4 regions of the Sphingobium sp. CFD-2 genome follow, and region 2 is predicted to be linked to each of the others. Evidence: riboswitches for the same ligand, from Rfam matches in the RefSeq annotation. Region 2 holds a riboswitch; each other region holds the start of a gene.
The links. Region 2 has a riboswitch for cobalamin ahead of LDB29_RS22985 (TonB-dependent receptor domain-containing protein). Riboswitches for the same ligand answer to the same signal wherever they lie in the genome.

Region 1 (7,089 bases), 310 kb from region 2:
AGAAGCTTTCGGCCAGACTTTCTATGCCGGCCCGTGCAACGCCCGCCTCATCCAGCGCGGCCGTGTCGCGGCCCACGATCCGGGCCACCGCCTGCCGCGCGGCATCCAGATCCCCGCGCGCCAGAGCCCGAACCACCGGCGCCACATGGACATAGAGGCTGTTCTGCGCCAGCGCCGGCCATGCGGCGAGCGCCAGCCATGGCCAGGCCATGGACCCGCCCCAGCGGCGGATCGCCCATTCCAAAGCCAGACCGGCACCCCCGCCCACGGCCAGCAACAGCAACAGCAGGGCGATTCCCGTCCAGCGGCGCACCGGGCCGCTCCACGCCTCCCGGTTCCATCGCCGCTCCGCCGCACCGATGATCCGGGCGAAACCGCCCACCGGGTGGCCGATCCGCGCATGCAGCCAGCCCGGCCAGCCAAGCGCCGCATCCAGCATCAGCGCCGCCAGGGCCACCGGCTCACCCATCGGCCAACGCCCGGTCAAGACGGGCGAGAGCCCTCGTATCGGCAGGCAGGCCGATCCGCAGCCAGCGCCGGTCCTCCTCGAAGGGGCGCGTCAGGATCGAACGCCGCGCCAGCCTGTCGAACAGGGCCCACCCATCCTCCACCTCCACCAGACGGAATAGCGGGCATTCGCCCCGCGCCCCCAATCCGTGCCGCGCCAGCAAACCATCCAGTTGCGCCGCGTGCTCGCCCAGCGCCGTCACTGTCCCGTCGATCCAGTTCCGGTCGCGATAGGCCGCGCCGCCGAACGCGACCGCCGCCGCCGAAACCGGCCATTCCCCCAGCATCCGCCGCAGCTGTGCGACGACCTCTCGCGGCCCGAGCACAAAGCCCAGCCTGACACCGGCCAGCCCGAAGAATTTACCGAAGGACCGCAACAGGATCAGCCGCCGCCCATCCCCCACTTCGCCCGCCAGACTGCATGAAGGCACGGCGTCGGCATAGGCTTCGTCGACGATCAGCCATCCTCCGCGCTCCTCCAGCCGGGCCAGCCATTGCAGCAGGCGGGCAGGCGGCAGGATGCGGCCGTCGGGATTGTTGGGGTTGGCGAGCAGCAGGGCGATCGCTTCGCGAGGCGGTTCTTCATCGGCGGACATCGGGGCGCCATGCGCGAAAATCTCCGCATGGGTGCGGTAGCTGGGCACGAGCCATCGTGCGGGCATGTCCAGCATCCGCCCCACCAGCCGCAATCCCGCCTCGCTGCCGGGCACGGTGCAAAGATGATCGGGATCGACCCCGAAACAGGCTGCCGCCGCCGCCTCCATCGCCGCCAGATCGTGCGGATCGGGCAAATGCCGCCAGTCGATGGACAGATGATCGGACCCCGGCCAAGCCAGGGGGCTGATCCCGGTCGAGAGGTCGATCCAGTCCTGCCCGCCATAAGCGCCCCGCGCTTCGGCCAGGCGGCCGCCATGCCAGGTGAAGCCGCTCATCGCGCCACCGCCATCGCCAGCAGCAGGGCGCTTTCCAGCAGTTCGATGCCGGCGCCATGCCCATCCCCGGAGATGCCGCCGATCCGCGAGCTCAGCCAAAGACCCCAAAGCGGGATCAACGGGATCGCCGCCAAAAGGGCAGGCTCCCGATAACCCAGCGCCAGCCCCAATATCGACCAGAGGATAAACGGCTCCGCCCGCCACCCGGCCCGGAAACGGCTGGCCAGTCCTTCATGGAGCGGCGGCAGCCAGCGCGTCCAGAATAGCGGCCCGATGCGCGCCACCATCGCCACGGCCGCCAGCATCCATGGCGGAAAGCTTTCCAGCCACAGCTGCAACAGCACCAGCTTGGCCGCCAGTTGCAGGCCGATGGCGACAACGCCGAAGCTGCCGATATGCGGATCGGCCAGAACGGCGGACAGGCGGCTCCGATCGCCATGCGCCGCCCCCGCCGCATCCGCTATGTCGCCCAATCCATCCAGGTGCAGCGCACCCGTCACGGCCACCCAGGCGACCAGGCCGAACAGCGCCCCCGCCCAAGGGTCGATGCGCATGCCCAGCCCGGCACCGCCCGCGACCACCAGCCCGACGGCAATGCCCGTTGCGGGCAGCCAGCGGATGGCGGCGGCGAAATCCCCCTCATCGACATCCTGCGCGGGCAACGGCAGGCGCGTCATCAATTGCAGGGCCAGCACCAGCCGCTTCATGCGATCAGGCCCGTAATCTGTCCCGACCGCCCTTCCGGCCAGACCCGCAGGCTCAGCACCGCGCCATAGGGCAGGTCCACCGCCCAGCCCTGCCGCACGTCGAAACCGCACAGCACAGCCAGGGCCGCCCGTATCGCCCCGGCATGGCAGACCACCAACGCCGGCTCGCCAAGCACGTCCAGCCCGTCCCCGATCCGGGCGCGTAGGTCGGTCCAGCTTTCGCCCCCAGGCGGCGGAAATCCGTCCGGATCGTCCCAGAAGCGCGCCAGATCCTCCACAGGCAGGAGCGCGGGGTCCGCACCCTCCCAATCCCCGAAATTCAGTTCCCGCCAGCGCCGGTCGACGTCAAGTTCGATACCCCGCTCCGCCGCGATCGCCGCGCCCGGCGCCCGCGTCCTGGCGAGGTCGGATGTCACCACCCGCGCGAAATCCAGATGCCGCGCCCGCTCGATGCAGAGGGCGATCCCCTCCGCTTCCGGCGGGGCGTCCAGATGGCCGAGCAACCGTCCGGCAAGCTGCGGCGCGCCATGGCGCATCAGGTGGAGGGGAAAGGCGTTCATAGCGCACCTGCCACCGCCGCTTCGGCAAAGGTCGCCATGCCGCCATGCGCTGCCAGAGCGGAACGCACGATCTGCGCCGCGACCGCCGCGCCGCTTCCTTCGCCCAGCCGCATGTCGAGCCGCAGCAACGGCTCCAGCGCCAGAGCGGCCAGCAGGCGTTCATGCCCCGCCTCCGCCGACATATGGGCGGCCATGCAGTGCCCGACGATCGCCGGATTGTCCTTCGCCAGCGGCGCGACCGCCGCGCAGCCGATGAACCCGTCCAGCATCACCGGCACGCGCAGCATCCGCGCCGCCAGCACCGCACCGGCCAGCGCCGCGATCTCTCGCCCGCCCAGCCGGCGCAACGTGTCGAAGGCATCGGCGCAATGCGCCCCGTGCAGGGCGAGCGCCCGCGCCACAGCTTCGGCCTTGCGCGCCAGCCCGTCGCCATCCACGCCTGTCCCCCGTCCCACCCAATGGGCCGCAGCACCCCCAAAGGCCTGCGCGCAGAGCGCCGCCGCCGGCGTGCTGTTGGCAATGCCCATCTCGCCCAGCAGCAGCAGGTCCAGTCCCGGTTCCACCGCCGCCGCCCCCGCATTGATCGCGCTCAGGCAATCCGCCTCGCTCATGGCCGCCGCGACGCAGATGTCCTCCGTCGGCCGTTCCAGATCGAGCGCGACGACGGCCAGCTCCGCCCCGCAGGCCTGGGCCAGCGCATTGATCGCCGCGCCGCCATGACGGAAATTCGCCACCATCTGGGCGGTGACCTCGGCCGGGAAGGCGCTGACTCCGCGCGCGGCCACGCCATGATTGCCGGCGAAGATCGCGGCGCGGATGCGCTCCGCCCGGGGGCGTTCCCGCCCCTGCCAACCCGCCATGAAAAGCGCGATCTCCTCCAGCCGCCCAAGCGAACCGGCCGGCTTCGTCAGCACCCGCTGCCGCGCCGCCGCGGATTCGGTGGCGTCTGCATCCGGGGCGGGAAGGGCGGCCAGCGCGGCGGCAAAGGCCGCGCGGTCGTTGAACCGGATCATGAACAGACGAAGCCTTCGGGCGGCGTGCGGACGATGAAATGCCCCTTCACCCCCTGGGGCCAGTCCGCATAGCGCACCACGCCCTCGTCACTTTGGGCATGGCGCAGGGCATAATCCAGGATCGCGCGCGCGGCTTCCTCATCCGGCGTGAAGTCGCCCAGCACATAGCCGATCTTGCCCGTTCCGCGCACATGTACCGTGCAATGGCGCTGACAGGCGAAGAGGCAGGGCATGTCCTGAACAGCGACGGACGCATAAGCGGGATCGCCATCGCGTACCCTGTGCAGCGCCTCCGCCAGCAAGGCGCCGCCGCGCCGTCCGGCAGCATCCTCCCGCTGTTCCCCCGAAAGGCGGCAGGTCGAACAGACGACGACCGAAGCCCCCGGCCCCACGGCCCGCAGCATCAGCGATCGCCCCGCAAATCAGTCATTCCACATCCTCCCGCCCGACGGCATGTGCCCCGACGGGAACCGGGCAAGGGAGGACGGTCCGGCACCAGGCAGGCGACAGGCCTTCCCCCGCACGGTCCAACCGGCAAGGCGATGGCTGTCGTTCAGCGAGGGAACCCCCGTTCGGCCGGCACACCCTGTCCGGTCGAAGAACGACGGCGTCAGGCAGGTCTCCTGGCTCGCGGGTCGATGCTTTCCGGCCGCCTTCTCGGACCTTCATGGCCCAATGGCGCGATGGCCGGATGGCTCGCCGCTTACAGTTGCAGGGGCAGCGCGGGCGTTCCACCCGACTTCCCTTTTCATCCCCTTGCGGGGAACCTGTCGCACCAGCGCTGATAAAGCCGCCTTCGTCCAATCGCAAGGGTGGAAAAACAAAGCCGGCCCAGCCCGCTCCAATCGCGCGACTTGCCCTCGGCCGGGCAATGGCAAAGCTTCTCTTCACCTGCGTGAACTGCTATTATCGGGCGATAGGGAGAGGGCCATGGCGATTCTGACGCGATGGATGGACTGGTTCTGCCGCCTGTTCGCATGCACGGCTGAAAACGACATGCTGGTCAACGACCTGATCGCGCACATCCGTTCCGACATCACCGAACGCTGAGCGGCAGGCGCGCAGCCGCTTTCCCATTCGGCCCGCATTCACGGGAACGGGTGCGCCTCTCGCGGGTATTATGGCTATGTTGGCCAACGACCTCGGCACCACGCTCGTCCGCCTCTTTCTCGCGACCCTGCTGGGGCTCGCCCTGGGGTTCGAGCGCGAACGCAACGGCCATGATGCGGGCCTGCGCACCCACGGGCTGGTATCGCTGAGTTCGGCCATGCTGACCCTGTCCGCCCTGGAACTGGCGGAAGTCCACAAGGACAGCGACCCGATCCGCGTCGTTCAGGGCCTTGCCCAGGCCATCGGCTTCATCGCGGGCGGCCTGATCTTCGTGCGCGGCGGAGATGTACGCAACATGACCACGGCGGCAAGCCTGTGGATGGCCGCTGCCGTCGGGATCACGGCGGGCGCTGGCCAATATGTCCTCGTGCTGGCAGGGTCGCTGATCGCGCTGCTGCTGCTTTCTCTGCTGCTCATATTCGAAAAGCATATCGGTCCGCGCGAGAGCGGATCGGACGATCCGGACGCCGATTCCATGACCATGCCCAACCGGCGCGGGTCCGCCCCGGAGCGCGAAAACTGAAAGCCGGCAAGATGCGTTGAAACGAGCAGCCGGAAATCGCCCGCCCATGGTCCGTCGCCCCTTTGCCCCTTCGCCCTAACGGATCGTCATTCCCGAAACCGCGCCGTCATCTGCGCGGATCGGAATAGCCGGCGCATGATCCATCGCCGCCGGGTCGGAAGGGCATAGGCAGCATCTATGGGGCATATACCTTAATCGCATCTGGCGCATTGGGCGCGTCTTCCCGATGCTGAAACGACATGAAGTTCAATGAACTGCGAACATCATTTTCGTCGCCTTGGCGAGGCGGACACGCCCGCAGGGACGAGGCAGCATCTCGAGGTCAGCATATGGACGGCGTTCGCGTAGGCAAGAGAGTGATAGGCGCACAGGCGCCCGTCATCATCGGGTGGGAAAATATAGGCCGGGTGGAAGGCGGACCGCTCAAGCAGTTCATCTTCACCTGGTTCCAGCCCACGGCGCTGTTCGCGCTCATCGCCTTCTGGTACTATGCGCCCAATTCCATCGCCAAGGCGTCCACCGCCATCGGGATCGGCATCGGTTTCAGGGTGCTGCTGCTGGCGCTCGAATGGGTCAGCCCGCGCTATGAGAGCTGGCGCCTGACGTGGAAGGAACTGGTCACCGATCTCTTCTATGTCGGGCTGGGCTACACCATTCTGGACCTTGTCGAACATTATATCGGCAGCGGTGCGGTGATCGAGGCCATCCTGCACAGTTTCGACTGGGACAAGCTGGCGTGGTTCACGGGCCTGCCGCTGCTGGTGCAGGCTTTCCTGATCTCCTTCATTTTCGACTTCGGGCAATATTGGATGCACCGGGGGATGCATAACTGGTATCCGCTCTGGCTGCCCCATTCGGTGCATCATTACATCACCCAGTTGAACATCAACAAAGGCGCGGTCGGCAATCCCGTCGAGCTTTTCCTGATCGGGCTGGGCATTGGCGGGTTCTTCGACTTCCTGCCGAGGGCCGCCCTCCTTGCCGGCACCTTCGGTCTGGCGATCGGCACCTATCAGCACATCAATGTCCGCTTCAACACGCCGCGTTGGTGGCGCTTCCTGTTCAACACCACCGAACATCACAGCCTGCATCATTCGCAGGACTTCGAAGCGACCCGCAGCAATTATTCCAACACCTATATCTTCATCGATCGCATCTTCGGAACCTGCGTCGATGGCGAGGCCGAATTGCTGGGATTGGAGGGCGGACGCCGGATGTCGATCCGCGAGCAGATGACCTATCCCTTCACCGAAGGCTGGAAGACGATCAAGGAACGCTACGGCCGCCCAGCGGCGGTGCCGGCTGAATAAGGCAACTGCTCTTGCAAAAAGGGGGTCATGTGACAGCGCGTTTCCTGGACTGGATCTGGCATATAAAGGGCAGCATGGCGCTCGCCTCCGGGCAATCGGCCGATGAAGCCATGGCCAGGCTCGGGCCCCTGTTCCGTCAGGCCGGCACCAGCCATGAGCGTATTGGCGACACGCTGACCTTCAGCAAGAAGGATCAGGCCGCGCAGGACAGGATGTCCATCTTCGATGGCGGCATTCTCAGGATCGAGAGGGAGCCAGCCGGGCCGGTGCTGCGCTATTGCCTGACCAGCCGGGCATTGCTGTTCTGCTTCCTGGCGCCGCTGCTGTTCCTGAGCTTCGCCGGGCTGACGATCGTCGCCGGCAAGCTCGCAAAGCCAGCGGCGCAGGAGACGGTGAAAAAGGACGACAAGAAGGACAAGGTCCTGCC
Region 2 (7,089 bases):
GGCCGCGCTTTCGCTGCTGGGCCTCGGCATTTTCGGACCCGGCATCGCGTCCGGCATTGTCTCAGGCGGCCCGCAGCTTGGCGCTGGCGCGGCCGTTGGCACCGGCCTTGCCGTGGGCGGCGCAGCGCTTGCCGCGGGCGGCGCGGCAGGTCTCGCCGTGAAGGGGGGCGCTGCCGCCTTGTCCGGCGGCGCTGCGGCCGTTCGGGGCGGCGCGACGGCCGCAGGCAGCGCCGCAGCGACCTACAGCATGGCTTCGCTCGGTCAGTCGGGCGCGGCAGGCGTCGCCTCCGGCCTTGGCGGTGTCGCCCGCGCCGCAGGCTCCGCTGCCGTCTCGCCCCTGAAGCGCGCCGCTTCCAAAGCCTCCGAAAGCGTCAAATCCAGCTTCTCCGATGGTGCACGCGCGGCCTTTGGCGTGACCGGCGGCACATCCACCGCAGGCACGGCCGGAGGCACAGGCGCAGCCCCCGCAGCATCATCTTCCCCCGCTGGAAGTCCCCCGGCCTGGGCGCAGCGGATGCGGCGATCCCAGGCCGTGAACCACGGCGCCACCATGGCCGCCCACGCGGTGCGCTCCGGCGACGGCCACGGAGGCGGCTCTTCCGTCAATCTTTCTGAAAGTGACCGCTCATGAGCATCTTCAAAAGACCATCGACCCATTACGGCAAATCGCCGGAACCGGAGACACCCTATCAAAAGGCCGCACAGGTCTGGGACGAACGCATCGGTTCGGCCCGCGTGCAGGCGAAGAGCTGGCGCTATATGGCCTTCGGCTCGCTGATCCTGTCGGCCGGCTTCGCCGCCGCCCTTGTCTGGCAATCGGCGCGCGGCACGGTCGTGCCGTGGGTGGTGCAGGTCGATAATATCGGCCAGTCGCAAACGGTCGCTCCGGCAGTTGCCGACTATCGGCCGACCGATCCGCAGATCGCGTTCCACCTCGGCCGCTTCATCGAACAGGTCCGCGCGATTCCGGCTGACGCCATCATCGTCCGACAGAACTGGCTCCGGGCCTATGAATGGACCACGGATCGCGGCGCGGCGGCCTTGAACGATTATGCCCGCAGCAACGACCCGTTCACCAAGGTCGGCCGGCAACAGGTCGCCGTCGAGGTGTCCAGCGTCATCCGGGCATCGAACGACAGCTTCCGCGTGGCCTGGACCGAGCGTCACTATGAGAACGGCCAGCTTTCCACGACCGAACGCTGGACCGCGATCCTGACCATCGTGATCCAGACCCCGCGCGACGCCGAGCGTCTGCGTGCCAATCCGCTCGGCATCTACGTCAACGCAATCTCATGGTCGCGGGAGATGAGCCAATGATCTCCGCGACCTTCCGCCAAGCCGGCTTTACCGCTCTCCGCAAACCCGCCTTCGCGGCTTTGATGCTGTCCGCCACCATGCTCGCCGGCTGCGCCACCAACCGGACGCAGTTCAGCTACGACGCCGACGTGCCCTCGCTACCCGTCGTGGAGGCCCCCGCAACTGACGATCAGTCTCGTCCGTTGCATACGCCGCCCGCATGGACGGTCGCGCGCGGCGGGACCGCTGCCGGGACATCGGCAGGCCGGGTCGAGAACGCCAATGCCGCCGCCCGTGTCGAGCCGCGCCGCGAGGGCTATTATAACGCCATCCAGATCTATCCCTGGTCGGAAGGCGCGCTCTATCAGGTCTATGCCGCACCGGGACAGATCACCACGATCGCGCTGGAGCCGGGCGAGAGCCTGACCGGCGCGGGTCCGATCGCGGCAGGCGACACAGCCCGCTGGATCATCGGCGATACCGAGAGCGGTAGCGGTGCGACCCGGCGCGTCCATATTCTCGTGAAGCCGACCCGGCCGGACATCGCCACAAACCTCGTCGTGACGACAAGCCGGCGTACCTATATGATTGAGCTGCGTGCCCGCGAGGCGCTCTATATGCCGTCCGTCGCCTGGGCCTATCCTGCGCAGCCGGCAGGGCAGGGTCAGACCGTTCCCGCCGCGCCGATCATCCCGACTGAGGCGGCGCGCAACTATCGCTACGGCCTGACCGGCGACAATCCGCCGTGGAAGCCCATCTCCGTCTTTGACGACGGCCGCCGCATCTATGTCGTCTTCCCGCGCGGCATCGTGCAGGGCGAGATGCCGCCGATCTTCGTCATCGGCTCCGATGGCGAAACCCAGATCGTCAACAGCCGCATTCACCAGAACATCCTGATCGTGGACCGCCTGTTCGGCGCCGCCGAATTACGCCTTGGCAGTGGCGATCGTCAGCAGACCGTCAGGATCGTCCGCATCGAGCAACGGCAGGCCGCACAGCCCGCAAAGGCGACCGGAGAATCCCCGTCATGACCGAAGACACGACTACTGTAGAAGCCGCACCGGACACCACCGCGCCGATGCGGCTGCGAGCCGAACCGCCCCGCGTCACCCGTCTGTCCCGTAAGACGCTGGCTGGGGTAGGAGCCGTCGCGCTGTTCGGGATCGGCAGTGCGCTGATCTATGCCCTCCAGACCCGCGATATGAGCGGCAGCGGCGAAGAACTCTACTCGACCGAGAATCGTGCAACGGCGGACGGGCTATCCGGCCTGCCGCGCGACTATACCGGCCCCGTCCTGGGGCCGGCCTTGCCCGGCGATCTCGGCGGCCCGATCCTCGACGCGCAGAACAGGGGGCAGCCTGTCACGCCGCCGGTCATGGCGACGCCCGCCGTCGATCCCGCCGAACAGCGCCGCATCGCCGAGGAAGAGGCCGCGCGCGTCAGCCGCGTCTTCTTCCAGACCGCCCCCGGAACAGGGGCTGCAAGCCCGAGTCTCGCCGGCCTTGGTCTGACCGGCCAGCCTGGTGCTGCCGGCACGCAGGACCGGCATACCGCCTTCCTCAATGGCCCGGTGGATCGGCAGACTGTCGCCCTGGACCGCATCATGGCCCCCGCATCACCCTACATCCTTCAGGCCGGAGCCGTGATCCCGGCAGCGATGATTACCGGCATCCGTTCGGACCTTCCCGGCCAGATCACCGCGCAGGTGACGGAGAATGTCTATGACAGTCCGACCGGCAGCCTGCTCCTGATTCCGCAGGGGACGCGCATCATCGGCCAATACGATGCCGGCGTGACCTTCGGCCAGCGTCGTGTCCTTCTCGTCTGGAACCGCCTGATCCTGCCAAACGGCCGCTCGATCGTGCTGGAGCGACAGCCCGGAGCGGACGCCAGCGGCTATGCCGGCCTTGAAGATGGCGTTGACTATCACTGGTGGGATCTGATGAAGGCAGCCGGGCTGTCAACGCTGCTCGGCATCGGCACCGAACTGGCGACCGACGACGAGGACCGGCTGATCCGCGCCATCCGCGACGGGGCGCAGGACACCATCAACCAGGCCGGGCAACAGATCGTCCAGCGCCAGTTGCAGGTCGCCCCGACGCTGACCATCCGACCGGGCTTCCCGGTCAGGGTCATCGTGACGCGGGATCTCGTCCTCGAATCCTACAGGAATTGAACATGGCAAAGCTGAAACTCGGCCCGCTTCCAGACGACAAGCCGGTGAAGTTCACGCTGGAACTGCCGGCGCAGCTTCATCGCGACCTGACCGACTACGCCGAGGTGCTGGCCCGCGAGAGCGGCCAGACCCCCGCCGATCCCGTCAGGCTTGTCGTGCCGATGCTGGAACGGTTCATTGCCACGGATCGGGGATTTGCAAAGGCTCGACGGTCAGCCGGGTAATCGGCTGACGGATTCACCTGATTCCCGACAGAGTATGGCCGCGCCGTGCAATCTGGATCAGTCCCCGCTTGCTTCACACACGGCTTAACCTTACGGCAATCATTAGGTTTGCAATAGTGAGCCTATGATCGCGCCGGTTCCCCGAGAGGGGATTAAAACGGGAACGCGGTGAGGATGGTCCGCCATCCGAATCCGAGGCTGTCCCTGCAACTGTGAGCGGCGAGCGCGATGCACACGGGGTTTCGGCCTCAAGCCACTGAGCGAGAGCTTGGGAAGGCCGTGCATCAAGCCTTGACCCGCAAGCCAGGAGACCTGCCGGCGTCTGGTCGCTCTTGCTTTGGTCCAGGGGATGGCCGGGGCACGGTGTATTCCGTCTGAGCGACGAACGTGCGGCGGGGGCCGCATCGGTCGTGTGACGGGCGCTTGAGGCGTCCGCCCGCTCTCGCGCCCGACCGTTCGTGACGGCACGCCCCCGCCCGACAGGGTTCGGCGCCAGGGGGGCTATGGAGTGAGACTTTCGACGATTTCGCGGTTCGCGCTGACGGTGGGGCTGTCGGCGTGGGGCATACAGGCACAGGCGGCCGACAGTGATCCTGCCCCTTCGGGCGAAGAATCCGGCAAGCCCAAGACGCAACAGGAAATCGTCGTCACGGCCAACAGCCGCGAGGAATTGCGCGACATTCTCTCGCCGGGGGTGGTCTCGGTCGTCTATCCCGACGACACGCGCGGCGAGCACAAGGCGCTGCCCGATCTGCTCGACCAGATTCCCGGCGTCTACGTCCGCCGCGTCGGCGGCACGGGCGGCTATACGACTACGAGCATCCGGGGCAGCGCGCCCAGCCAAGTCAACATTTACATCGACGGCGTGCCGTTCAATCTCTCCAGCGAGACGGCGGCTGATATCTCCACGATCCCGATTTCCAACGTCGAGCGCGTCGAGGTTTATCGCGGCGTCACGCCCGCGCGCTTCTCCGGTGCGCCGCTGGGCGGCGCGATCAACATCGTGACCAAGATGCCGACCGACCTGAGTGGCACCGTGTCAGCCGGTGCGCGGTCCTATGGCGGTCGCCAGTTTTCGGGGAACTTGAGCTTTCCGCTGCTCGGCGGCGGTCTTCTGCTCGGTCTCGACATGGAACGCAGCAAGGGTGAATTCAAATATCCCCTCATCGCCGCGCGCATCCTGGACGGCATCGAATATGGCGACGGAGAATGGAGTGGGGACGGCCTATCCAACACGCCGTGCAGCATCTCTTCCGAATATCAGCCGGTGCGCGCCATCAATCCTGTCTGCCAGTTCCCAACCACGCGGCAGCGGCAGAATAACAGTTTCCAGCGCGACAATGTGATGGTGAAATGGCGCAACGACAATATCACCGCCAAATATTCCTTCACCCATATGGACCGGTACATGCCGGAGATTGTGCCCACTCAATATGGTGGACTTCAGGGCTACAGCCTCATCGATCTCCCGGAATACACATTCCCCCAGGTGAACCTGACCGCAGGCTCGCTCGCCAGTTTGGGCGTTCCCTTCAACAAGCGGCGTCAGCAGAAGCAATATCAGCATGACGGTGCGTTGAACTGGCATGACCGCTTCGGCGACCTCGAACTGGCGCTGAACCTCAACTTCATGGACCAGCGCAAGCGGTTCAACAATTACGACATGGCGGCACCGTTCGGCGTCGGCAGCCGCACGGCGCTGTATCACACCACCCGCTACGGCCTGACCGCCGACGCCAGCTACACGCTCGGCGCGGAGTGGGATGTGACGCAGCTTCTCGAATTGCACGTCCAGCATAATTGGGAGACGATGCGCTACGACGCCGACAACCTCATCAATTCGGTGACAGGCTTACGGCGCGGCGATTATTATCAGCATTACAAGCGTCAGCTCACCAACATCCAGGTTCAGGATACGCTCACATTCCACACGCTGGGCGACCTCCAGGTGGCACCGATCTTCCGGATCGAGAAGCTGACCGGGCCGGTGCTGGGGAGCCAGGACAACCCCTTCGGTCCGTCATCCGGAAATTACGGTTGGAAACCGACATGGAGCGTCAGCGCCAAGAAAAAGGTGGGTTCGGACTGGCTGCTGTTCGCCAGCTACGGCACTTACAACCGCTATCCCAATTTCTATGAAATCTATGGCGACGGCGTCTATATTCAGGCTGGTGCCGACAGCGTCGGCAACACAATGCCGCTGCTGCGCGAACATGGCAGCAACTGGGATGCCGGCCTTGGCTGGAACGGCACGATTGCCGGCGATCTCGCGGGCAGCTTCCGCGCCACCTATTTCCAGCGCCGGACAAAAGATGAAATCACGCTGTTCCTGACGCCCGTGGGCGGGAAATATGTCAATTCCGGCACGACCATCACCAGGGGCGGTGAGTTCGAGGCAAGCCTCAAATGGGGCGACCGCGCCGACCTCCAGCTCGCCGCGACGGTGCAGGAGGGGCACTATGTCAAGGGGACCTATTTCGTCTATCCCGCCATTCCCGTCGCGGAACGTGTTCTGGGCAATCTGCGAACGCTCCAGAACCCCCGCTTCACCGCGAACGCGCGCCTCAATCTGCATTTCCTGGGCGGCGCGCTAACGACATTTGGCGAGGTTCGTCACAGTGGACGTCGCTATATCAGCCAGTCCAGAAGCCCCGGCAGCGATGAGAACAGCTATACCTATGAAGCGCCGCTCACCACCTTTGACGCCGGTGCGCATCTCCGACTGCCGCATGGCCTGACGATATCGGGCGGCGTGTCCGATATTTTCAATGCCGGGCCGAAACAGAAGATGCACATGGTTGGCAGCAACGATGGGCTTCACCCATATAATTACTGGAAGTGCAGCGCTTTGGAGGCGGACGAGACAGGCGACTATTCTTGCTTCGACGACGAAGCAAACCTTGTGCGTCAAAACTACCCACTTGCGTTCAATCCCTACTATCCCCGCCAAGGCCGCACGTTCTACGTGACGATCGCAAAGAGTTTCGGGGCGAAGGATTGGCGGTCCGTTGCCTCTCCTGCCTTGCACGGTAATGGCGGCACGAATTGGACCGGCTTCTATGCGGGCGGTCATGTCGGCCGTGGCTGGGGACGCCGCAACGCCGATGAAATTCTCATCTTCGACAAGCGGCAGAATGGCGTGTTCGGCGGCCAGATCGAAGGGGTAGCTAGGTTCGATGGCGATGGCAACTTCATCGACCGCAACGCCTTCGCTCCCGGGTTTACTGGCGCGGGTGCTGCCTTGGGCAACACGCCGGATGATGGGGTGCGGTCCGACAAGCGCAAGGGCACCGATTACGGGTTCCGCGTCGGCTACGATCATCAGGTGGGAAGCTGGCTGTTCGGTCTGGTGGGCGAATGGGCCGATTTCGATCTTGTCGATAGCGTCTCCGG
Region 3 (7,089 bases), on a different replicon from region 2:
GCGGCGCGGCGAAATCTTCACCCCGATCCACTGGACGGACCAGACGTCCAGCGGCGGGCGCACCGGCCTGCTCCCGCGTCCGCTGGTCGATCCCCATTCGGGCCAGCCCGGCTTCAAATCCACCCCGGCCAGCATCGGGAAGGTCGCGACCGAGTGGAGCGGTTTCCTCATCCTGCGCGATCGGGAAGGGATCGGGCAGCCGGTGAAGCTGCCCTGCCTCTGGTCCACCCGGATCGCCGTGCCGGGCGGCGCGCTCTACGAAATCGCCGGCAATGGCGACCCCGCCCGCCTCGACGCCTTTCTTCCGAAGGGCGACCGCGTCGAGGCGATGGACGCATCGCGCGGCACGCGCCGCATCGCGACCATCGGCGAAGGCAGGCTGAACGGCGTGCTGTTCGTGACGCGCAGCGGCATGCTGCCCTCGCGCGACTGGCTGATCGGCCAGTTGCAGGCAGAGGGGGTGGGCGGCTCCGTCCTCGCGGCGCGGGGACCGGGCGCCGCTGGAGACAAGGGCGCGACCGTCTGCGTCTGCTTCGACATCGGCCTCAACCAGATCGTCGCCGCGATCCGCGAACGGCAACTGGTCGATGTGCCCGCCATCGGCAGGGCGCTGGGCGCGGGCACCAATTGCGGATCGTGCCGGCCCGCGCTCGCCAATATCCTTGCCCAAAACATGCAGGAGACGCTTCATGCAGCCGAATGATCTCATCGCCCCCGGACAGGTCTGGCTGGTCGGCGCGGGACCGGGCGATCCGGACCTGCTCACCCGCAAGGCCGAAAGGCTGATCGCGGCGGCGGATGTCGTCTTCCACGACGCGCTGGTCGGGCCGGGCGTGATCGACCTCATCCCCCCAGGCGTCGAGCGGGTCAGCGTCGGCAAGCGTTCGGGCCGCCATTCGAAGGCGCAGGGCAGCATCAACGACCTGCTGCTCGCGGCCGCCAGGGCGGGCCGCCGCGTCGTCCGCCTCAAGGGCGGCGACCCCTCGGTCTTCGGCCGCTCGGCGGAGGAGATCGCCCATCTGGCGGAGGCGGGCGTTGCCGTGCGCATCTGCCCCGGCGTCACCACGGCCAGCGCGGCGGCGGCGAGCGGGCATGCCTCGCTCACCCTGCGCGGGGTGGCGCGGGGATTGACGCTGGTGACCGCGCATCTGAAGGCGGGCGAGCCGCTGCGGCTCGACTGGGAAGCGCTGGCCCGTCCGGGCGGCACGCTCGGCATCTATATGGGCCGCGCGGCGGCGGGCGAGATCGGCCGCTGCCTGATCGCCGCCGGACGCGATCCCGAAACGCCGGTGATGGTGGCGGTCAACGTCTCCCTGCCCAATGAACGCCTGATCCGGGGCAAGCTGTCGGCGCTCGCCTTTCTGGTGCGGACGATCAGCGACGACGACCCGACCCTGCTGCTGATCGGGGAGGCGGTGGCCGGAACGCATGCGCCTGCCGACCTCGCCGCGCATGTTGGCCTTCACGCCTGACGACCGTCTCGACCCGGCCGGGTGAGTCTCTCCAGATCCTCGGGCCGGTTGATGTTGGGCAGCACGAACTCCGGCCGCTCCACGATCCGCGCGCCCACCCGCTCCAGCCAGCCACGGATCGACCGGTTATTCTCCTCCGCCAGATGCGCGTCCAGCTCGCCAGCCAGCGAAGCAGGCCAGAAGCCGATCAGCTGCTGCCCCTTGAGGATGGCGGCTCCCTGTCCGATCAACGCCTCCGCCAGCCCGTCCGGATAGGCGGGCACGTCGCATCCGGTCGTCAGCACCGCGTCATAACCCAGCGCCCGCGCATGATGCAGCGCCGCGTTCAGGCCCCCCAGCGGCCCCATGTCCGCAGCCGGCCGATCCGCCAGCCCGATCATCCCCTCCACCTGCCGGCCGCAGACCGCCACGGTTTCGACCTGCCGCCCCAGCGCCGCCACCGCATGCTCCAGCAGGCTGCGCCCATCCAGCATCGCCCGCGCCTTGTCGCTGCCGAACCGGCTGGACCGCCCGCCGGCCAGAACCGCCCCCATCAGCCGCATCATGCGCCGCCCGCGATGATCCGGGCATAGCTGTCGGGATCGACATTGCTGCCGGAGATCACCACGACGCTCGCCCCGTCGGCATCCGGAGCCAGCCCGGCCAGCATCGCCGCCAGCGACGCGGCCCCGCCCGGCTCCACCACCAGCTTGAGGGCCGAAAAGGCAAAGCGCATCGCGTCGCGCACCTGATCGTCGCTCACCGTAAGGCCGCCCGACAGATAGGCCCGGTTGATGGGAAAGGTCAGCGCCCCCGGCGCGGGAGACAGCAGGGCGTCGCAGATCGACCGCGCATCGGGCGATACGCTTTCCCGCACGCCGCTCGCCAGCGAGCGCGCCGTATCGTCGAACGCTTCCGGCTCCACCGCCAGGATCGCGACGCCGGGCTGGCGCGCCTTCACGGCGGTCGCAATTCCCGACACCATGCCGCCGCCGCCGCAATTGACGAGGATCTGGCCGATCTCCGCCCCCGCTTCGGCGGCCTGTTCCATGATCTCCAGCCCGATCGTCCCCTGGCCGGCCATGATGAAGGGATCGTCGAAGGACGGCACCAGCACCGCGCCCCGTTCATTCGCCAGCCTCGTGGCGATTTCCTCCCGGCTTTGGGTGAAGCGGTCATAGGGCACGACATCTGCGCCCAGCGCCCGCGTATTCGCCGTCTTGATCGCGGGCGCGTCGGCCGGCATCACGATCGTCGCCGCCATGCCCAGCAACCGCGCCGCAAGGGCCACGCCCTGCGCATGATTGCCCGAAGACCAGGCGACGACCCCCGCCTTTCGCTCCGCCGCGTCCAGGCGGGCCAGCCGGTTGTAGGCGCCGCGGAACTTGAACGATCCGCTGTGCTGCGCGCCTTCGAACTTCACCAGCACGCGCCGGCCGCAGCGGGCGTTGAGCGCCGCATTTTCCAGCAGCGGCGTGCGGATGGCGGCAGGGGCGATGACCCGCGCCGCATCCTCGACATCGGCGGGGCTGATGGCGAACGGCATGCAATCTCCTTCCATGGCTGCCTCTTGGCATGGCCGCCGCTTTCCCTTATGGCGCGGGACGCGGGCGGGGCAATGCCTTCGCGCGCAAAAAGAAGATCGCGCCGGTGCCCCGAAGGGGGCTGAAAACGGGAATGCGGTGCGGACGGGAAACCGTCCTATTCCGCGGCTGTCCCTGCAACTGTAAGCGGTGAGCGCGATGCACTTCGGCCCAGGGGCCGGCCACTGGACGCAAGTCCGGGAAGGCGTGCATCGCCGCATTGACCCGCGAGCCAGGAGACCTGCCGGCGCATGGTCGCTCTTGCCTTGGTCCAGGGTATGGCCATGGCACGGTGTTCTCCGTCTGAGCGACGAAGCGGCGCAGGGCCGCATCGGTGCGGGGGGAGGGCGCGGGCGCCGGCCATTTCCCCCGTCCGGCCGCGCAAGCGGACGCCCTGAGCCATGTTGCACCGGCGCTCAGGGGGAATATAGACATGTTGAGGATTTCCATTTCCATCGCCGCCTTGCTCGCGGCCGCTCCCGCCCTGGCGGAGGATGAGATCATCGTCACCGCGCTGGGCATCGAACAGCCGCGCGACGAGGTCGGCCAGGCAGTCACGGTCATCGACGCCGACACCATCCGCACCCGCCAGAGCGTCAGCGTCGTCGACCTGCTGGCCACCACGCCGGGGGTGCGCTTCAATCGGGCCGATGCGGTGGGCGGGGTCACTGGCGTTTCACTGCGGGGGGCGGAAACGACGCAGACGCTGGTGCTGATCGATGGCGTAAAGGTCAACGATCCGAGCGGGATTGGCGATGCCTATGATTTTGGCAATCTGCTGACCGGCAACATAAGGCGGATCGAAGTGCTGCGCGGTTCCAATTCCGTGGTATATGGCAGTCAGGCGATCGGCGGTGTCGTCAACATCATGACGGGCGCGCCCGCAGAGGGTTTGGCCGGCAACGCCTCGGTCGACTTTGGCTATGCCGACACGCTGAATGCAAAGGCAGATATTTCCGGTGCCACTGGCATGGTGTCCGGCGGCATCGGCATCGCCTATTTCAACACCGACGGCATTTCCGCCGCCGCCAACGGCACTGAAAAGGACGGCTACGAAAATCTCGCGACCAACGCGAAGCTGAAACTGGCCTTTGCCGACAATCTCAGCCTCGACCTGCGCGGCTATTATATCCATGCCGATCTCAACACCGACCTGTTCTTCGGTGCGCCGATGGAATCGAGCGATGTCAGCAAGCTCGACCAATATATCGGCTATGCGGGTCTCAACCTGTCCTTGTTCGACGGCAAGTTGACCAACCGCGCCGCCGTCACCTGGTTCCGCAATGACCGCGATTATATGCTCCAGCGGGGCGAGGCGCCGGATTACGGCTTCTCCGGCACCAATCTGCGCTTTGAATATGAAGGCGTCTATCAACCGGTCGATCAGGCCCGGCTCATCTTCGGTTACGAGCATGAACGGCCGGACTATGATTTCTTCTATCATGATTTCTTCACGGGCGACAAAGTCGTGGGCAAGGCAAAGGCCGACATCGACAGCGTCTATGCCCTCGCAGTCGTGAAGCCGTTTGCGGGCCTCGCATTGACCGGCGGCGTCCGGCATGACGATCACAGCCAGTTCGGTGGCGCGACGACCTTCGGTGCAAATGCGAACTACACCCCCAATGGCGGCTCCACCAATTTTCGGGCCAGCTATGGTGAGGGTTTCAAGGCACCCTCCCTCTATCAGCTTTACGACAGCTTCAGCGGCAACCGCGCACTCAAGCCCGAGCGGTCGAAAAGCTATGACATCGGTTTCGACCAGAGCCTGGCGGGCAGTCGGGCGATGCTCTCGCTGACGGCGTTCCGGCGCGTTACGCGCAACCAGATCAATTTCGATTATGCGACTTCGCTCTACGGAAATCTGGACCGCACCCGCGCCAAGGGCGTGGAGGCGATGCTGACGCTGCGGCCCGTCGATGCGCTGACCGTCACCGCCGCCTACAGCTATGTCGATGCGCGCGACCGCAATACCGACGCCCGGCTGCCGCGCCGCGCCGCCAATGCGGTCAGCGTTTCGGCGGACTATGTCTGGCCCTTCGGCCTGTCGACCGGCGCGACGGTGACGATGGTAGGCGACAGCTTCAACGATGCGACCAATATGGTGCGGCTGGACGGCTATGCGACGGCGAACGTCCGGGCGTCTTTCCCGATCCGGGAAAATCTGGAAATCTACGGCCGCATCGACAATCTGACCGATGAGAAATACGCCACGGTCCATGGCTATAGCACTTATGGCCGGTCGGCCTTCGGCGGCGTGCGTGTGCGCTTCTGAAAATAGCCTAATGACGCGGCGCGGCGTTCACCCGCGCCGCGTCCTTGCGCTGCGCTGTGCCCTTGTGCGCAGCGCCGTCAAGCTGCGCTGTGCCCTTGTGCGCAGCGCCGTCAAGCTGCGCTGCGATGCCCCGCGCCGCCTCGACATAGGCGGGGCCGCCGCACACCGTCCACGCCTGCGGCACGCGGATGCGCGGGATGGCGCGCAGTATGGGGTGGTGCAGCATTTCCGTCCCATGATCGACCACCTTCTCGCTGCCGCTCTCCACGATCAGCCAGTCCGGACGGGCGGCGATCATCTCCTCCAGCGACAGTTGCGACAGCGCCGGCTTGCCCAGCCTGCGGGCCAGATTGATCAGGCCCACCCGCTGCATCAGGTCGTCGACCAGCGTGCCGGTGCCGGTCATATAGCCGCGCCGCTGATAATAGGCCGCGACGCCGCGACGCTTCGGCGGGGGCAGGGCGGCGAGGTCGCGGTTCATCCGGGCGATCATCGCTTCGCCCCGTTCGGGATGGCCGACCGCCGCCGCCACCTGCCGGATCTGCGTCAGGATCATGGCATAGCTGTCCGCGCTCGCCAGCCCCAGGGTCCGCCACTGGCCCGGCGGCGCGCCGACGACGCTGCCGCCGGAAGGAAAGCCGATCAGCAGGTCGGGGCGGATCGCCAGCACTTCCTCCGCCGGGCGCTTGAGGGTGCGGAAGGCGCGGGCCCTGCCGACCGCCGCCGACAGTTCCGGGTCGTGCCCATAGGGGCTGAGCGCGGCGATCTGCGCCGGGTCCGCCAGAGCGAGCACATATTGGTCGGCGCAGGTGTTGAGCGACACGATGCGCCGGGGTTGGGCGGGCGCCGCGCCGGTCAGGGCCAGGGCGCAGAACGTTGTAAAGATCATTCTGCACCGCACGCTGCTGCTCCCGGATCGTGCCTCAACAAACCAATGTGCTCCCGCCTTCGCAGGAGCACGGCACGCTGTAGCAAGCAGGGAAGGACGCGCAAGCCATGAGCGCCCGGCGCCATCCGCTGCTGATCCCCACGCTGACGGCGCTGGCGCTGCTGGCCGCCCTTGCTTCCCTCACTCTGGGCGCGGTTCCGCTCTCCCCGGCGCGCATCTTCGCCGTCCTCGGCGGCGGCGGCGATGACGTCGCCCGCGCCATCCTTCTCGACCTGCGCCTGCCCCGCATGCTGCTTGGCCTGATCGTCGGCGCGATGCTCGGGCTGGCGGGCGCGGCGCTTCAGGGCTATCTGCGCAACCCGCTGGCCGAACCTTCGGTCCTGGGGGCATCCAACTGCGCCGCGCTGGGCGCGGTCGGCGCGCTCTATTTCGGGCTGGCGCAGGCGCATCCGCTGGCGCTTCCCGCGCTCGCCATCATGACCGGCCTGATCGGCATCGCCGCGCTGTTCCTGCTCGCGGGCCCCGCGGAAAGCCCGCTCACGCTGATCCTTGCCGGCATCGCCATCGCGACGCTGGCGGGGGCGGGGATCAGCCTGTCGCTGAACCTGTCGCCCAATCCCTTCGCCGCCATGGAGATCATGAGCTGGCTGATGGGCAGCCTGGAAAACCGCGCCTACGGCCATGTCTGGATCGCGCTGCCCTGCGTCGTGGTGGGGGCGGCGCTGCTGATCGCGGACGGACGGACGCTGGACGCGCTGACGCTGGGGGAGGATGGGGCGCAGGCGCTCGGCATCGACCTTCGCCGGGCGCGCATCCGCCTGATGCTGGGCGTCGCCATCGGCGTCGGCGGCGCGGTGGCGGTGTCCGGGGCGATCGGCTTCGTCGGCCTGATCG
Region 4 (7,089 bases), 280 kb from region 2:
CCAGCGGCTGAACCGAGGCGCTTGCCGCGCTGCCCGACACCGGCACATTGCTAAGGTCGCTCATGGAGCCCACCAGATATTCCGGCGCCTGCGCCACGACCGGATATTGCACGCCGTTTTCCGGGTTCACGAAGAAGACGGGCGCGGTCTGCGACGTGCCTGCAAGCTGGCTTGCCAGGCTGGTCGTCACGTCCCGCTCCGACAGGCCATATTGCCCGACGCGCGAGCGGTCGACCTCGACATCGAGCTGCGGCGAGCGCGCCGGCTGCTGGATGCGGGCGTCGGCCAGTCCCGAAATGGTGGCCATCTTCGCCAGCAGCTTCTGCGCATAGGCGCGATTGCCGGCGGCGTTCTTGCCCGCGATCTGCACGTCGATGGGCGCGGGCGCGCCGAAGTTCAGGATCTGGCTGGTGATGTCGGCCGGCAGGAAGGCGAAGCCGGTGCCGGGGAAGCGGCGCGGCAGCTCCCGCCGCAGGGTGGCGACGATCTCGTCCGTCGGCCGATGACCTTTGGTCAGCGCGATCAGCATGTCGCCATCCTGCGGGCCGATGGTGCCGCTATTATTGTAGATGGCGTTGATGCCGCTGACCGGCAGGCCGATATTGTCCGTGATGGAGGCGAGTTCCTTCGCGGGGATCAGTGAGCGGACTTCCCGCGCGATGCGGTCGAAGCGGGCGGCGCTGTCTTCGATCCGGGCACCCACCGGCACGCGCACATGCATCGCGATCTGCCCTGAATCGACCGAGGGGAAGAAGTTGCTGCCCAGCATCGGCAACAGCCCGAAAGACAGCAGAACGACGGCCATGAAGCCGAGCAGGAAGGGCTTGCGCGCATTCAGCGCCCGGTGCAGCAGCCCGACATAGCCGCGCCTTATCCTTTCGAAGCGCCGTTCGAACCCGCGCTGGAAGCGGACCAGCGGATTGCGCGAGGCAGGCGCTCCGGCCATATGCGCGTCGCCCTGTTCGACATGAGGCCGTAGCAGATACATGGCCATGGTCGGCACCAGCGTCCGCGACAGGATGAAGGATGCGATCATCGCGAACACGACGGAAAGCGCCATCGGCACGAACAGGAATCCGGCGACCCCCGGCAGGAAGAACATCGGCACGAACACGATGCAGATGCACAGCAGCGACACGAAGGCGGGCGTCACGATCTGCGCCGCGCCGTCCAGTATCGCCTCGATCACGCCCTTGCCCTGCTCCAGATGCCAGTTGATATTCTCTATGGTCACGGTGGCGTCGTCGACCAATATGCCGACCGCCAGCGCCAGCCCGCCCAGCGTCATGACGTTCAGCGTCTGGCCGAAGGCTGCAAGCGCCGCGACCGCCGCCAAGATCGCAAGCGGGATCGACAGCGCGATGATCACCGTCGAGCGCCAGGAGCCCAGGAACAGCAGGATCATCAGGGATGTCAGCGCCGCCGCGATGGCGCCTTCGTGAATGACGCCTTCCACCGCCGCCTTCACGAACAGCGACTGGTCGCCGATGGGCAATATCTTCAGGCTGTCCGGCAGGCCCGCCGCGATCTGGGGCAGCTTTTCCTTGACGCCGTCCACGATCGCCAGGGTGGAGGTGGCGCCGTTCTTGAGGATGGTCAGCAGCACGGACCGGCTGCCCTCGACATGCACGATATTCTGCTGCGGCCCGCTGCCGTCGCGGACATGCGCGACATCGCGCATCGTGATGGTCGCGCCGTTGACCACCTTGACGGGCAGGTCGTTCAGGGCCTCTATGGAGGAAGGCGCATTGTTCAGCTTCACGCTGTACTGGGTTTCCCCGATCTTGACGAAACCGGCCGGATTGATCTGGTTCTGCGCCGCGATCGCCGCACCCACATCCTGCGCCGACAGCCCCTTGGACTGAAGCGCCAGCGGATTGAGGTCGATCTGCACCTGCCGCTGCTTGCCGCCCGAGGGGAAAGGCATGGCAAGGCCGGGCACCGTGATCAGCGGCGGGCGGACCTGGTTCATCCCCATGTCGAACAGCTGCTGTTCCGACAGCCCCTTGCCCGACAGGGCGAGCTGGAGGATCGGCACGGTCGACGCGCTGTAATTCAGGACAAGCGGCGGCGTGATCCCCGGCGGCATCTGGCGCAACACGGTCTGCGACACCGACGTCACCTGCGCGGTCGCGGTGCGGATGTCGGCGCCCGGCTGGAAATAGATTTTGATGATGCCGATGCCCTGAAGCGACTGGCTCTCGATATGTTCGATGTCGTTGACCGTGGTGGTCAGCACGCGCTCATAGGGATTGACGATGCGGTTGGCCATGTCCTCCGGCGACAGGCCCGCATATTGCCAGGCGACCGCCACCACGGGAATGCGGATATTGGGAAAGATGTCGACCGGCGTTCGCGCTGCCGCCAGCACCCCCGCGATCGCGATCAGGATCGCCATCACGATGAAGGTGAGCGGACGATGCAGGGCAACCTTGACGATACCGATCATTCACGACTCCACGGATGCGCCGCCGGACGATCCCCGCCGCACATGACGATACAACCTCTCCAGATATTTTCGCCGCCTGATACCAAAGACGAAGCGCGCCAGGAAATGCGCATATCGTTTGCCGCATTTCCGGCCGTCGCCAGAAAGGCGGCCAGCGCGGAAATGCTCCAAGACGCGTGGGGACTTCGTTCGGGGCGAAGCGAATTTCCACACATCCTAGAATGCGACGGCATCCCCGGCCATGGCGGAGTGCTGCGGCAATGAGGGGGCATAGCCCGCGCACCTCCGCCGGCCAGCCGGGAGACGCCGCCACATTCGAAGCCGCCCATGCGCCCTTGGACATTCTGCGTCTAATATATAATATGGCATGATCGATATGTTGAGCGACATGATCCATGGACCTTCGCCATCTCCGCTATTTTCTGTGCGTCGCTGAGGAGATGCATTTCGGCCGCGCCGCGCTGCGCCTCGGCATATCGCAGCCGCCGCTCAGCCAGCAGATCCGTGCTCTGGAGGAGGAACTGGGCGTCCGCCTGTTCGACCGCACCAGCCGCAGGGTGCGATTGACGGAGGCCGGCCGGCTGTTCGAGCCTGAAGCACGCCGGACCCTTGCCCAGGCGGACCGCGCCGCACAGATCGCGCGCATGGCCCAAAGGGCGGAGATCGGGCGGCTGGGGCTGGGCTTCACCACTTCCGGCCCCTTCGTGCCTCCGGTGGCGCGGGCGCTCTACCGCTTCCGCCAGACCTATCCCGATGTCGAACTGATCCTGCGCGAACAAGGCCGCGACGAGCAGGTGGAGAGTGTGGCGAGCCGTCAGCTCGACCTTGGCATCGTGCGTAATTTCGAGGCGCCGGCGCTGCCCGAAGGCATGCTGTCCCGATGCCTACTCAAGGAAGAGATGGTGCTGGCCCTGCGCGCCGATCATCCGCTGGCGCTGCGCCCTGCCCCGCCGCGCATCGCTGACCTTTCCGACGAGCCGCTGGTGCTCTATGGCGCGCCCAATGGGACAGGGTTCACGGAGCATTTCCAGGCCCTGTGCGCGGAAGCAGGGTTCGTCCCGAAAATCTCGCATGAAGCCCGCAGCCTCGCGACCCTGCTGGGCCTTGTCGCGGCCGGCTTCGGCCCCACGGTGATTGCCGGGTCGATGGCGCGGCTGCACGTCGACAATGTGATCAACCGCCCCTTCGACGTGCCGGTCATGAGCGCGCTCTGGCTGATCCATCATGAGGATCTGTCACCGACCGGCCAGGCCTTTCTGAAGACCCTGCTGGAAGAACGTCATTTGTAGGAGTTAATTGAGGAAACATCTTCTGCTCAAGCCTCCTCTTCCCATTCCCTGTTCCAGCCTCTATGCATGGCCGCCGAAGGGTGGTTTCGACCGACCTTCATGATCGCGCCGGTGCCCTCCCAAGGGGCTTAATAGGGAATGCGGTGATGAATCCGCGGCTGTCCCTGCAACTGTAAGCGGCGAGCGAGACGCATAGCGATCCCCCGGAAGCGCCGGAGGATCAGCCACTGGGCCGGACGCTAAATCATGCGAGGCCTGGGAAGGCCATGCGCCAAGCTATGACCCGCGAGCCAGGAAACCTGCCTGCGTCTGGTCGCTCTTGCCTTGGTCCAGGGGATGGCCACGGCACGGTCCTCCGTCTGAGCGACGCTTCACGCAGCGGGAGCTGCTGTCGGCATGCCGGGCGCAAGAGCGTCCGTCCGGCATGAAGGCGGCTCCCGTCCGGTTTCGCAGACGCCGACGGGGTACCGACCCTATGAGCATATCGACCCATGAGCCGGAATCGCCCGGGGCGCCGGCCAGCCGTCTTCGCCGCCGCGCGACCGGCATGTTCGCCGGGCTCATCGCCGCCAATCTGACGGCCTGGATCGCGGCCTTCACGATCTTCGCGGGCGATCCGGTCATGCTGGGCACGGCGTTGCTGGCCTGGAGCCTGGGCCTCCGCCATGCCGTGGACGCCGATCATATCGCCGCCATCGACAATGTGACCCGCAAGCTGATGCAGGACGGCCAGCGGCCCCTGACCGTCGGCTTCTGGTTCGCCATCGGCCATAGCGGCATCGTCCTGATCGCCGCCGTCGCCATCGCTGTCGCCGCCAGTGCGCTGAGCCGGGTGGAAGCGGCGGGAGCCATCGGCGGCACCATCGCGACAATGGTGTCGGCGACCTTCCTCTTCGCCATCGCGGCGATGAACCTGATCATCCTCCGATCAGTTCTCAGGACGTTCAACCATGTTCGAAAGGGTGGAGCCTATGTCGATGAAGATATGGACATATTGCTTGGCAATCGGGGTTTGCTCGCACGCCTCTTCCGCCCGCTTTTCCGGCTGGTGACGCGAAGCTGGCACATGGCTCCGCTCGGCTTCCTCTTCGGTCTGGGCTTCGATACCGCAACCGAAGTCGCCATTCTGGGCCTGTCCGCCGGTCAGGCCGCCAGCGGCCTTTCGGTTGCGACCGTCCTCATCTTTCCCCTGCTCTTCGCGGCGGGCATGGCGCTGATCGACACGGCGGACGGTGCCCTGATGATGGGCGCCTATCAGTGGGCGTTCGTGAAGCCGATCCGCAAGCTCTACTACAATATCACCATCACGCTGGTGTCGGCGCTGGTCGCGCTGCTCATCGGCGGGATCGAGGCAGCGGCCCTGCTGGGCGACAAGCTCGGCCTCAGCGGCGGCGTCTGGACCCTTGCCGCCGACCTTGGCGAGCATTTCAACAGCCTCGGCTTCATCATCATCGGCCTGTTCGCCGCCTGCTGGCTGCTGAGCTGGGCCATCTATCGCTGGAAAGGCTTCGACGAGATCGAAGTCGCTCCCATCCCCAGCCACCAACCGCAAGGAAATCCCGCATGAAAAAGGTTCCCGCCACCGTCATCACTGGCTTTCTCGGCGCCGGCAAGACCACGCTGATCCGTCACCTCATCGAACATGCGGGCGGCCGCCGCCTCGCCCTCATCATCAACGAATTCGGGGACGTGGGCGTCGACGGCGCGCTGGTGCGGGGCTGCGGCGACGAAGCCTGCCCCGACAAGGACATCATCGAACTGGCCAATGGCTGCATCTGCTGCACCGTGGCCGACGATTTCCTGCCGACCATGCAAAAGCTGCTCGACCGGCCCACCCCGCCCGATCACATCATCATCGAGACCAGCGGCCTTGCCCTGCCCAAGCCGCTGGTGAAGGCCTTCCAATGGCCCGACATCCGCACGCGCGCCACGGTCGACGGAGTGATCGCCCTGATCGACGCCGACGCGCTGGCGGCGGGTCGCTTCGCCCATGACGAGGCGGCGCTCGCCGCCGCCCGCGCGGCCGACCCGACGCTGGATCATGACAGCCCCATCGAGGAACTGTTCGAGGACCAGCTTGCCTGCGCCGACCTTGTCCTGCTCAACAAGACCGATCTGGTCGCCGTGGACCGGCTGGCCGTGCTGGAGCAGGAACTGGCCCAGGAAATCCGCCCCGGCGTCCGCATCCTCCGCACGGCGAGGGGAGAGATCGAACCGGCCATATTGCTCGGCCTCGGCGCCGGGGTGGAGGACGGGATCGATGCCCGTCCCTCGCACCATGACGATGGGGAGGATCACGACCATGACGATTTCGAGAGCTTCATCGTCGACCTGGGCGAACTTTCCGGTCCGGAGCCGCTGTTGGCGGCGCTGGCGGAGAGCATCGCCGTGCATGACATCCTGCGCGTGAAGGGCTTCCTCGCCATAGAAGGGCGCCCCGCCCGCCTCGTGCTGCAAGCCGTCGGCCCCCGCATCCAGCATCATTATGACCGGCACTGGCAGGCCGACGAACCGCGCCGCTCCCGCCTGGTGGTGATCGGCCAGAGCGGCATGGACCGCGCCGCCATAGAGGCCGCGCTCGGCGCGCAGATGGCCGCTGCCTGATGCATCTGCTGACCGCCACGCCCGGCACCGTCTCCAACGGCGACGAAGCCATCGACCTCGGCCAGTCGCCGGGCGACATCGTGCTGCTGACCGTGGCGGACAGCGAACTTGCCTGTTTCGCGAGCGCAGCCCATGTTCTGGGGCAGGAACTGGGCAGGGCGGCGCCCGAAATCCGGCTGGCCAATCTCCTCCAGCTCAAGCACCCCTATTCCGTCGATCTGTATGTCGAAAAGGTCGTCGCCCACGCCAAATTCGTCTGCGTCATCCTGCTGGGCGGCAAGAGCTATTGGCCCTATGGCATTGATGAGATTGCAAATATCGCCCGGAAAAAGGGCATAGCCTTTGCGGCGATCGCCGATGGGCGAGAAGATGACCCCGCTTTGCGCGCCGCATCGACCGTCACGGCGGAGAGCTGCGATCTCCTGCGCGACTATCTGCGGCAGGGCGGCATTGCCAACGCCATCGCCTTCCTGCGCAACGCCGCCCGCCTTGCCGGCTTCGATGCGGGCGTTCCCGATGCGCCCGTTCCGGTGGCCGACGCGGGCCTCTATTTGCCCGGCGTGGATCGACCCACGCTGGATCAGGTCAGGAGCGGATGGAAGGCAGGGCAGCCGACAGCCCTCTTCCTCTTCTACCGCACGCTGCTGATCGCGGGCACACTGGACGCCGTGGACCGCATGGTCGCGGGATTGGAGACGGCGGGCCTCAACGTCCTTCCCGTCCATGTGCGCGCCTTGCGCGAACCTT

Region 1: it holds a riboswitch for cobalamin, as region 2 does, so the genes downstream of both, LDB29_RS24315 (DUF1636 domain-containing protein) here and LDB29_RS22985 (TonB-dependent receptor domain-containing protein) in region 2, are expected to answer to the same signal.
Region 3: it holds a riboswitch for cobalamin, as region 2 does, so the genes downstream of both, LDB29_RS12820 (TonB-dependent siderophore receptor) here and LDB29_RS22985 (TonB-dependent receptor domain-containing protein) in region 2, are expected to answer to the same signal.
Region 4: it holds a riboswitch for cobalamin, as region 2 does, so the genes downstream of both, LDB29_RS24170 (HoxN/HupN/NixA family nickel/cobalt transporter) here and LDB29_RS22985 (TonB-dependent receptor domain-containing protein) in region 2, are expected to answer to the same signal.

What each region holds. Positions count from the first base shown of each region.
Region 1 is NZ_CP084406.1:899,277-906,365, forward strand. It holds gene cbiB (adenosylcobinamide-phosphate synthase CbiB) at 1-469, opposite strand, end outside; gene LDB29_RS24295 (threonine-phosphate decarboxylase) at 462-1,439, opposite strand; gene LDB29_RS24300 (adenosylcobinamide-GDP ribazoletransferase) at 1,436-2,146, opposite strand; gene LDB29_RS24305 (histidine phosphatase family protein) at 2,143-2,706, opposite strand; gene cobT (nicotinate-nucleotide--dimethylbenzimidazole phosphoribosyltransferase) at 2,703-3,719, opposite strand; gene LDB29_RS24315 (DUF1636 domain-containing protein) at 3,716-4,123, opposite strand; cobalamin riboswitch at 4,315-4,505, opposite strand; gene LDB29_RS24320 (MgtC/SapB family protein) at 4,846-5,352, shown strand; gene LDB29_RS24325 (sterol desaturase family protein) at 5,682-6,662, shown strand; gene LDB29_RS24330 (hypothetical protein) at 6,692-7,089, shown strand, end outside.
Region 2 is NZ_CP084406.1:588,473-595,561, forward strand. It holds gene trbL (P-type conjugative transfer protein TrbL) at 1-631, shown strand, start outside; gene trbF (conjugal transfer protein TrbF) at 628-1,317, shown strand; gene trbG (P-type conjugative transfer protein TrbG) at 1,314-2,327, shown strand; gene LDB29_RS22975 (TrbI/VirB10 family protein) at 2,375-3,472, shown strand; gene LDB29_RS22980 (DUF2274 domain-containing protein) at 3,475-3,696, shown strand; cobalamin riboswitch at 3,814-4,031, shown strand; gene LDB29_RS22985 (TonB-dependent receptor domain-containing protein) at 4,205-7,089, shown strand, end outside.
Region 3 is NZ_CP084405.1:2,593,636-2,600,724, reverse strand. It holds gene LDB29_RS12840 (nitrate reductase) at 1-703, shown strand, start outside; gene cobA (uroporphyrinogen-III C-methyltransferase) at 690-1,472, shown strand; gene LDB29_RS12830 (molybdenum cofactor guanylyltransferase) at 1,463-2,014, opposite strand; gene LDB29_RS12825 (threonine/serine dehydratase) at 2,014-2,997, opposite strand; cobalamin riboswitch at 3,083-3,298, shown strand; gene LDB29_RS12820 (TonB-dependent siderophore receptor) at 3,468-5,306, shown strand; gene LDB29_RS12815 (ABC transporter substrate-binding protein) at 5,314-6,195, opposite strand; gene LDB29_RS12810 (iron ABC transporter permease) at 6,303-7,089, shown strand, end outside.
Region 4 is NZ_CP084406.1:864,502-871,590, forward strand. It holds gene LDB29_RS24160 (efflux RND transporter permease subunit) at 1-2,449, opposite strand, end outside; gene LDB29_RS24165 (LysR substrate-binding domain-containing protein) at 2,845-3,738, shown strand; cobalamin riboswitch at 3,831-4,060, shown strand; gene LDB29_RS24170 (HoxN/HupN/NixA family nickel/cobalt transporter) at 4,214-5,305, shown strand; gene cobW (cobalamin biosynthesis protein CobW) at 5,302-6,342, shown strand; gene cobN (cobaltochelatase subunit CobN) at 6,342-7,089, shown strand, end outside.